3 regions of the Streptomyces sp. NPDC048604 genome follow, and region 3 is predicted to be linked to each of the others. Evidence: riboswitches for the same ligand, from Rfam matches in the RefSeq annotation. Region 3 holds a riboswitch; each other region holds the start of a gene.
The links. A riboswitch is a leader RNA that binds a small molecule or an ion and turns the genes downstream of it on or off. The one in region 3 is predicted to bind thiamine pyrophosphate.

Region 1 (3,268 bases), on a different contig from region 3:
TGCGGCGGTGCGCGGGGCGGGCGGACCCGTCCCGTGCACCGCCTGTCGGATCCTGCGGTTGCGTCAGACGGCGAGCGCCTGGGCGCGGCGCTTCACCTCGGTGCCGCGATTCTCGCTCAGCGCCTGCGCGGGCGTGCCCGGCAGGGTCGGGTCCGGAGTGAAGAGCCACTCCAGCATCTCTTCGTCGGTGAAGCCGTCGTCCTTCAGGAGCGTCAGGGTGCCGCTGAGGCCCTTGACGACCCGGTCGCCGTCGATGAAGGCGGCCGGCACCTGAAGCGCCTTGTTCTCTCCACGGCGCACGGCGATGAGCTGGCCCTCCTTGACCAGCTGGCGCACGCGCGTCACCTCGACGTCGAGCATTTCCGCGATGTCGGGGAGGTAGAGCCAGGCAGGGACGAGAGCATCGATCTTTGCGTCAATCTCGGTCACGGGACAAGCCTGCCATCCAGGACCGACAGCCGGTAGTCGGGCCTACCGGAGTGCGGCCTTCAGAGGGACAGCCGGGTCCGCGGCGCGCTCCCGGTCGACCGGACTGCCCGCCTCGATCAGCCTGCGCCCCTGGGCGAGGTCCCGGGGGCGGCCGACGGCGAGCAGGGCCACCGGCACGTCGTCGCGCAGCCACAGCACCGACCAGGCGGCGTCGCCGGGCGCGCCGCGCCACAGCAGGGCGTCGGCGTGGGCGTGGTGTCCCGCGTACTGGACGAAGCGGCCGAACTGCTCGGACCAGAAGTACGGCACCGGGTCGTACGCGGGCGCGGCCGCGGGCCCGCCGGTGATCGCGGCGGCGACCGTGCGCGGGCCCTGCAGGGCGTTGTCCCAGTGGTGGACGAGCAGCCGCTCGCCGTAGCGGGCGGAGGGGAACGAGGCGCAGTCGCCGACCGCGTACACGTCGGGCAGGGAGGTGCGCAGCCGGTCGTCGGCGGTGACGGAGCCGTCCGGGCCCAGCGCGATGCCGGAGCCGGCGAGCCACTCGGTGGCGGGGCGGGCGCCGATGCCGACGACGACGGCGTCGGCGGGCAGCCTGCGGCCGTCGGCGAGCCGGACCTCGCCGGGGGCGAGCCGCTCGACGCGGGCGCCGGTGACGAGTGCGGCGCCGCTCTCGGCGTACCAGGCGGCCATCGGCTCCGCGACCTCGGCGGGCAGGGCCCCGGCGAGCGGCCGGCCGGCGGCCTCGACGACGGTGACGGCGCAGCCGGCCTCGCGGGCGGCGGTGGCGAACTCGGCGCCGATCCAGCCGGCGCCGACCACGACGATGTCGTGCCGGCGCTCCAGGACGGGCTTGAGGCGGGCGGCGTCGTCGAGGGTGCGCAGCAGGTGGACGCCGGGGACGCCCTCGGAGCCGGGCAGGGTGACCGGGTACGCGCCGGTGGCGAGGACGAGCACGTCGTACGGGACGGGGCCGGCCTCGGTGTCGACCTCGCGGTCCCCGGCGCGCAGCCCGGTGGCCTCGACGCCGAGGCGGAGTTCGACGCCGAGGGACTCGAAGTCGACGTCGAAGGCGGAGTCCTCGGCCTTGCCGAGGAGCACGGCCTTGGACAGCGGCGGCCGGTCGTACGGCTGGTGGGGCTCGGCGCCGATGAGGACGACCGGTCCGGTGAATCCCTGTTCGCGCAGGGCCACGGCGGTCTGGACTCCGGCCATCCCGGCGCCGACGACGACCACGCGCCGCTGCGGCGCCTGCTGCTGTGTCTGCTCCCGCTGCTCGCTCACCCGTCCACCTTACGCACCTGACGATCCGTCAGGAACCCGTGGGCTAGTCTGGCCGTCAACGTAGAGCACACGCGGGAGCCCGGACGCACCGGGCTGAGAGGGAGGCTGGCGGCCTCCGACCGTACGAACCTGATCCGGGTCATGCCGGCGAAGGGAGGGGCTGGACGCCCATGCACGCACGTACGAATGCGGACGTCCTCGTCGTCGGGGGCGGGATCGTCGGGCTGGTCACGGCCTGGCGCGCGGCGCAGCGCGGACTGCGCACCGCGGTCGCCGATCCGGAACCCGGAGGCGGGGCCGCGCGGGTCGCGGCCGGGATGCTGGCCGCGGTCACCGAACTCCACTACGGCGAGGAGACGCTGCTCGGCCTCAACCTCGCCTCCGCACGCCGCTATCCGCGGTTCGTCGCCGAACTCGCCGACGCCACCGGCCTGGACGTCGGCCACCGCGCCTGCGGCACCCTCGCGGTGGCCCTCGACGCCGACGACCGTGCGCACCTGCGCGAACTGCACGCGCTGCAGACGCGCTGCGGCCTGGAGTCGGTGTGGCTCAGCGGACGGGAGTGCCGCCGCCTGGAGCCGATGCTCGCGCCCGGGGTGCGGGGCGGGCTGCGGGTCGACGGGGACCACCAGGTGGACCCGCGACGGCTCGCCGACGCGCTGCTCGTCGCCTGCGAGCGGGCCGGGGTGGTGTTCCACCGGGCCTGGGCGGAGCGGCTGACCGTCGTACGCGACCGGGCGGCGGGGGTCGTCCTGGACGACGGCACCCCGCTCGCCGCGGACCAGGTGGTGCTGGCCGGCGGCAGCCTGAGCGGGCGGCTCGCGGGGGTGCCCGAGGACGTGCTCCCGCCGGTGCGGCCGGTGAAGGGGCAGGTGCTGCGGCTGACGGTGCCGCCGGCGTACGCGCCGTTCCTGTCCCGGACGGTGCGGGCGGTGGTGCGGGGCAGCCAGGTGTATCTGGTGCCGCGGGAGAACGGCGAGCTGGTGATCGGCGCGACCAGCGAGGAGCTGGGCTGGGACACCACGGTGACCGCGGGCGGCGTGTACGAGCTGCTGCGCGACGCGCACGAGCTGGTGCCGGGGCTGACCGAGCTGCCGCTGACCGAGACCCGGGCGGGACTGCGCCCCGGCTCCCCCGACAACGCGCCGCTGCTGGGCGCGACCGCCCTGCCGGGGCTGCTGCTCGCCACCGGGCACTACCGCAACGGGGTGCTGCTGACCCCCGTCACGGGCGACGTGATGGCCGAGATCCTGGCCACCGGGACGGCGCCGGAGGAGGCGCGCCCGTTCAGTCCCCGCCGTTTCTCCCCTTCGACCGTGCGTCAGGAGCAGCCCGTATGAACGTGTCCGTGAACGGCGAGCCCCGCGCGCTCCCCGCCCCCCTCTCCCTCGACGCGCTGGTCGCGACGCTGACGGCGGCGGCGTCGGGGGTCGCGGCGGCGGTGAACGAGACGGTGGTGCCGAGGAGCGAGTGGCCGGCGACGGTCCTCGCGGAGGGCGACCGCGTGGAGATCCTCACCGCGGTCCAGGGAGGCTGAGGACGATGGCGGACGACACGC
Region 2 (3,268 bases), on a different contig from region 3:
GCGCAAGGACGCCGTGGCCGCGATCGGCGAGAAGCCGTTCCGCGCCAAGCAGCTGTCGACGCACTACTTCTCGCGGTACGTGCACGACCCGGCCCAGTGGACCGACATCCCGGCGGCCGCCCGCGAGAAGCTCGCCGGGGAGCTGCTGCCCGACCTGATGTCGGTGGTCCGGCACATCTCGTGCGACGAGGACACCACCCGTAAGACGCTGTGGCGGCTGCACGACGGCACGCTCGTCGAGTCCGTGCTGATGCGGTACCCGGACCGGGTCACCATGTGCATCTCCTCGCAGGCCGGCTGCGGCATGAACTGCCCGTTCTGCGCCACCGGCCAGGCCGGCCTGGACCGGAACCTGTCGACCGCCGAGATCGTGCACCAGATCGTCGACGGCATGCGCGCCCTGCGCGACGGCGAGGTCCCCGGCGGCCCCGCCCGCCTGAGCAACATCGTCTTCATGGGCATGGGCGAGCCGCTCGCCAACTACAACCGGGTCGTCGGCGCGATCCGCCGGCTGACCGACCCGGAGCCGGACGGCCTCGGACTGTCGCAGCGCGGTATCACCGTCTCCACCGTCGGCCTGGTGCCGGCGATGCTGCGGTTCGCCGACGAGGGCTTCAAGTGCCGCCTCGCCGTCTCCCTGCACGCCCCCGACGACGAGCTGCGTGACACCCTCGTGCCGGTCAACACCCGCTGGAAGGTCCGCGAGGTCCTCGACGCCGCCTGGGAGTACGCGGAGAAGTCCGGCCGCCGGATCTCCATCGAGTACGCCCTGATCCGCGACATCAACGACCAGGCCTGGCGTGGTGACCTGCTCGGCCGGCTGCTGAAGGGCAAGCGGGTGCATGTCAACCTCATCCCGCTCAACCCGACGCCCGGCTCGAAGTGGACCGCCTCCCGCCCCGAGGACGAGAAGGCGTTCGTCGAGGCCATCGCCGCGCACGGCGTCCCGGTGACCGTCCGGGACACCCGCGGCCAGGAGATCGACGGAGCCTGCGGACAGCTCGCCGCGGCCGAACGGTAGTCTGGGCCTCGTACATCTGCATATTCCGACAGGGGAGCGCCACAGCGCTGAGAGTGCGGTAACACGCTGTTGAACAGGCACAGCGGCCGCAGACCCTCTGAACCTCGCCCAGGTCATTCTGGGTAGGAAGTTCGGTCGTTACTCGAGCTGTTGCGCCCTGCCCGCAGCCGGTGGATCCGCACGTCCCCGGCCGCGGGCAGGGCCGCGTCTTCTCCTGGTCATACCCAGGAGGAATCAGTGAGCACCAAGAAGGCCGCCGCCGTCGCGCTCGTCGCGGCGCTCGGCGTCACGACGCTGGCCGCGTGCGGCAGCGACAAGGCCGACACCGCCGGCGAGGGCACGAAGTCCAAGACCGTCACGCTCGTCAGCCACGACTCGTTCAACGCCTCCAAGGAGGTGCTGGCCGAGTTCACGAAGCAGACCGGTCTCACCGTCAAGGTCCTCAAGAGCGGCGACGCCGGCGAGGCCCTCAACAAGGAGATCCTCACCAAGGGCTCCCCGCAGGGCGATGTCTTCTTCGGCATCGACAACACCCTGCTCTCCCGTGGCCTGGACAACGGCCTCTTCGAGCCGTACGAGGCCAAGGGCCTGGACCGGATCCCGGCCGCGCTGCAGCTCGACAAGGCCGAGCACCGGGTCACCCCGATCGACACCGGCGACATCTGCGTCAACTACGACAAGAAGTACTTCGCCGACAAGAAGCTCGCCCCGCCGCAGACCTTCGACGACCTGGCGAAGCCCGCGTACAAGGACCTGCTCGTGGTGGAGAACCCCGAGCGCTCCTCCCCGGGCCTCGGCTTCCTGCTCGGCACCGCCGCGCAGTACGGCGACGAGGGCTGGCAGGACTACTGGACGAAGCTCAAGGCCAACGGCGTGAAGACCGTCGACAGCTGGGAGCTCGCCTACAACCAGGAGTTCTCCGGCTCCGCGGGCGGCAAGAAGGCCAAGGGCGACCGGCCGCTGGTCGTCTCGTACGCCTCCAGCCCCCCGGTCGAGGTGCTGTACTCCGAGCCGCAGCCGAAGGAGGCCCCGACGGGCGTCTCCACCGGCACCTGCTTCCGGCAGACGGAGTTCGCGGGCCTGCTGAAGGGGGCGAAGAACGCCGAGGGCGGCAAGGAGCTGATCGACTTCCTGATCTCGAAGAAGTTCCAGGACGACATGCCGCTGCAGATGTTCGTCAACCCGGTGACGAAGGACGCGGCCCTGCCGGAGCTGTTCACGAAGCACGGGGCGGTGATCGCCCAGCCGCAGACGATGGCTCCGGAGAAGATCGCCGAGAAGCGTGAGCAGTGGATCCAGTCGTGGTCGTCGCTCGTCCTGAAGTAGGCCGGGCCCCCGCCGGCCGGCCGGTGGTACGGGACCTGCGCGGGAGCGCGGTGCGGCTCGGCCTGATGGCCCTGCCCGTCGCGTTCTTCGCGGTCTTCTTCGCCTGGCCCGTCGTGTCGATCGTCGCCCGCGGCGTGAGGACCGACGGGACCTGGCAGTTCGGCCGGATCGGCGAGACGCTGAGCCGGCCGGACATCCTCGAGGTGCTGTGGTTCACGCTCTGGCAGGCCGCCGCGTCGACGGCGTTGACGCTGCTGGTCGCGCTGCCCGGCGCGTATGTCTTCGCCCGCCTGGACTTCCCCGGCAAGACGGTGCTGCGGGCCGTGGTGACCGTGCCGTTCGTGCTGCCCACGGTCATGGTCGGCACGGCGTTCCTGGCCCTTGTCGGCCGGGGCGGGCTGACGGACGAACTGTGGGGGCTGCGGCTCGACACGTCGGTGTGGGCGATCCTGCTCGCGCACGTCTTCTTCAACTACGCGGTGGTCGTCCGGACCGTGGGCGGTCTGTGGGCGCAGCTCGACCCGCGGCAGGAGGAGGCGGCGCGGGTGCTCGGCGCGTCCCGCTGGCAGGCGTGGCGGCGGGTGACGCTGCCCGCGCTGACGCCGTCGGTGGCCGCGGCGGCGCTGATGGTCTTCCTGTTCACCTTCACCTCCTTCGGCGTCGTGCAGATCCTCGGCGGGACGTCGTACTCCACGCTGGAGGCGGAGATCTACCGGCAGACCGCCCGGCTGCTCGACCTGCCGACGGCGGCGGTGCTGACGCTGGTGCAGTTCGTCGCCGTGGGCACGATCCTCGCGGTGCACGCCCGGACGGTGCGGCGCAAGGAGACCGCGCTGCAGCTGGTCCCCGCCGGGAGCACGGCGCGCCGGCCGCGCGGGGCGGGCCAGTGGGCGCTGCTCGGCGGGGTGCTGGCGTCGGTGG
Region 3 (3,268 bases):
GACCTGGGCGTTCGGCCGTGAGCTGCTGCTCGACGGGATCAACAGGCCGAGCGGTGACGGCGACGTCCACATCGCGCCCACCGAGCCGGAGGACCTCTCGGACGTCTCCATCCGGCTCCAGGTGGGCACCGATCGGGCCCTGTTCCGGGCCAGCGCCCCGCCGCTGGTCGCCTTCCTGGACCGTACGGACAAGCTGGTCCCGCTCGGCCAGGAGCGCACCCTCGGGGACTTCGAGGACTCCCTGGAGGCGGCGCTCGGCAAGATCCTCGCCGAGGAGAACGCCGGCTGACGGTCCGCTACTTCGCGCGTCGGCGCCGTCCGCCCCGAGCCGGCCGGCGCTTCGCGGGCTCTCCCGCTCCGTCCCCCGGCCGGTCGGCCGAGACGACCAGCGCCGCCAGTGCCGTCGTGACCGGCACCGAGGCGACCAGTCCGATCGAGCCGACCAGCGTCCGGACGATCTCCTGCGCGACCAACTCGCTGTTGGCCACGTTCCCCACGCTGCTCTGCGCGATCGAGAACAGCAGCAGCAGGGGCAGCGCAGCGCCCGCGTAGGCGAGGACGAGCGTGTTGACCACGGACGCGATGTGGTCCCGGCCGATCCGGATGCCCGCCCGGTACAGCGCGCGCGGCCCCATCCGCGGATCCGCCTGGTGCAGCTCCCAGACCGCGGAGGTCTGGGTCACCGTCACATCGTCGAGCACGCCCAGCGAGCCGATGATGATGCCCGCGAGCAGCAGGCCGGACATGTCGATCTCCGGGTAGAGGCCGTGGATCAGACCGGTGTAGTCGTCGGTGTTCCCCGACAGCGCCGCCCAGCCGACGAACACCGAGCCGAGCAGGCCGATCAGCAGCAGCGAGATCAGCGTGCCGAGGACCGCCACCGAGGTCCGGGCCGACAGGCCGTGGCACAGGTAGAGCGCGATCAGCATGATGGCGCTCGACCCGACCACCGCCACCACCAGCGGGTTCGAGCCCTGCAGGATCGCCGGCAGGATGAAGAAGGTCAGGACGACGAAACTCGCCGCGAGCGAGATCAGCGCCATCACGCCGCGCATCCGTCCCACGGCCACCACCGCGAGCGCGAAGATCAGCGCGAGCACCGTGAGCGGAACCTTCCGGTTCACGTCGGCCACGGAGTACTGCAGATCGCGCGGGGCGTCCGGGGCGTACGCGACCACCACGCCCTGGCCCTCGTGGAGTTGGCGGGGCGCGTCCGGCTGCACGATCTCGGTGAACGTACGGCCCTTCTGCGGGCCCGTGGTGACCTCGACGGTCGCCTTGGTGCACTCCCCCTGCTGGGCGTTCACGGCCTCGCGGCCCTGCGGGGTCGAGGTGTCGCCGGTGGGCGGGACCTGGGCGGCGTTGACGTCCTTGCAGTCGATCTTCTCGGCCGAGACGACCTTGCCCTGCTCGGTCTGCCGGTCGAAGCCCACGCCGGTGCGCTCGTGCGCGGGCGCACCGCCCGGCCAGAGCACCACCAGCCCGACCACGACGGCGGTGGCGAACGGGATCAGCACCGCGGCGATGACCTTGCGCAGATGGCGGGAGACAGGCGTTGCCGGCCCGTGACTGTGGGTGTGGGCATGGCCGTGTCCGTGGCCGCCGTCCTGCCCTTGGTCGTCCGGTTCGGGGTTCCGCTGCGTGGAAGTCACCGACCGATCATCGCAAGAACGAGGGGGGCCCTCTGTTCAGCACGCCAGGGGAAACGCTAGCGTGGTGACACCTTTGCACACGCGGGAGCTCGGAGCACCGGGCTGAGAGGGCGCTGATCACCGTACGCGCGTACCGATGTACGTACGGGAGGAGGCTGCGCCGACCGCCGAACCTGTTACCGGGTAATGCCGGCGTAGGGAGTAGGTCTCATGACCATTCAGGATGCACGCACGCCTGCCGCCGATCAGGCCGCTGACCAGGCCTCCGACCAGGCCGAGCGGAAGCCGGGCTGGCACAAGGGGTACGTCGAGGGCTCCCGCCCCGACCTCCGGGTGCCGGTTCGGCAGGTGCACCTCACCAACGGCAAGGACGTGACGCTGTACGACACGTCCGGTCCGTACACCGACCCCGGCGTGGAGACCGACGTCCGGCGCGGCCTGCCGCCGCTCCGCGAGAACTGGATCATCGGCCGCGGCGACACCGAGGAGTACGCGGGCCGTCCCGTCCGTCCCGAGGACGACGGCATCAAGCACACCTCGCCGCGCGGCGGTCTGAAGAACCTCGACGCGGTCTTCCCCGGCCGTCCCCGGCTGCCCCGCCGGGGCCGCGACGGCCAGGCGGTGACGCAGCTCGCGTACGCCCGCCGGGGCGAGATCACCCCGGAGATGGAGTACGTCGCGATCCGCGAGAACGTTTCTCCCGAGGTCGTCCGCGAGGAGATCGCCGCCGGGCGGGCGGTGCTGCCGGCGAACGTGAACCACCCGGAGATCGAGCCGATGATCATCGGCAAGCGGTTCCTGGTGAAGGTCAACGCCAACATCGGCAACTCCGCCGTCACCTCCTCCATCGAGGAGGAGGTGGAGAAGATGACCTGGGCCACCAAGTGGGGCGCGGACACGGTGATGGACCTTTCCACCGGCCGCAACATCCACACCACCCGTGAGTGGGTCCTTCGCAACTCCCCCGTGCCGATCGGCACCGTGCCGCTCTACCAGGCCCTGGAGAAGGTCGATGGCAAGGCCGAGGAACTGACCTGGGAGATCTACAAGGACACGGTCATCGAGCAGGCCGAGCAGGGCGTCGACTACATGACGGTCCACGCCGGCGTGCTGCTGCCGTACGTGCCGCTGACCGCCCGCCGCAAGACCGGCATCGTCTCCCGCGGCGGCTCGATCATGGCCGCCTGGTGCCTCGCGCACCACAAGGAGAACTTCCTCTACACGAACTTCGAGGAGCTCTGCGAGATCCTCGCGACGTACGACGTGACGTACTCGCTCGGCGACGGCCTGCGGCCCGGCTCGATCGCGGACGCCAACGACGCGGCGCAGTTCGCCGAGCTGAAGACGCTGGGCGAGCTGAACACCATCGCCAAGCGGCACAACGTGCAGACCATGATCGAGGGCCCGGGCCACGTCCCGATGCACAAGATCAAGGAGAACATCGACCTCCAGCAGGAGATCTGCGAAGAGGCGCCGTTCTACACGCTCGGCCCGCTGACCACGGACGTCGCGCCCGCGTACGACCACATCACCTCCGGCATCGGCGCGGCGATGATCGCCTGGTGGGGCACCGCGATGCTCTGCTACGTCACGCCCAAGGAGCACCTGGGCCTGCC

Region 1: it holds a riboswitch for thiamine pyrophosphate, as region 3 does, so the genes downstream of both, thiO (glycine oxidase ThiO) here and thiC (phosphomethylpyrimidine synthase ThiC) in region 3, are expected to answer to the same signal.
Region 2: it holds a riboswitch for thiamine pyrophosphate, as region 3 does, so the genes downstream of both, ACGFMM_RS06640 (thiamine ABC transporter substrate binding subunit) here and thiC (phosphomethylpyrimidine synthase ThiC) in region 3, are expected to answer to the same signal.

What each region holds. Positions count from the first base shown of each region.
Region 1 is NZ_JBICVX010000017.1:131,647-134,914, reverse strand. Features, by position in the region: gene ACGFMM_RS29900 (Rv2175c family DNA-binding protein) at 64-429, opposite strand; gene ACGFMM_RS29895 (NAD(P)/FAD-dependent oxidoreductase) at 472-1,710, opposite strand; TPP riboswitch at 1,772-1,883, shown strand; gene thiO (glycine oxidase ThiO) at 1,881-3,050, shown strand; gene thiS (sulfur carrier protein ThiS) at 3,047-3,247, shown strand; gene ACGFMM_RS29880 (thiazole synthase) at 3,253-3,268, shown strand, end outside.
Region 2 is NZ_JBICVX010000002.1:608,826-612,093, forward strand. Features, by position in the region: gene rlmN (23S rRNA (adenine(2503)-C(2))-methyltransferase RlmN) at 1-1,021, shown strand, start outside; TPP riboswitch at 1,042-1,168, shown strand; gene ACGFMM_RS06640 (thiamine ABC transporter substrate binding subunit) at 1,259-2,347, shown strand; gene ACGFMM_RS06645 (ABC transporter permease) at 2,413-3,268, shown strand, end outside.
Region 3 is NZ_JBICVX010000004.1:3,536-6,803, reverse strand. Features, by position in the region: gene ACGFMM_RS09335 (SsgA family sporulation/cell division regulator) at 1-289, shown strand, start outside; gene ACGFMM_RS09330 (YibE/F family protein) at 297-1,652, opposite strand; TPP riboswitch at 1,724-1,870, shown strand; gene thiC (phosphomethylpyrimidine synthase ThiC) at 1,863-3,268, shown strand, end outside.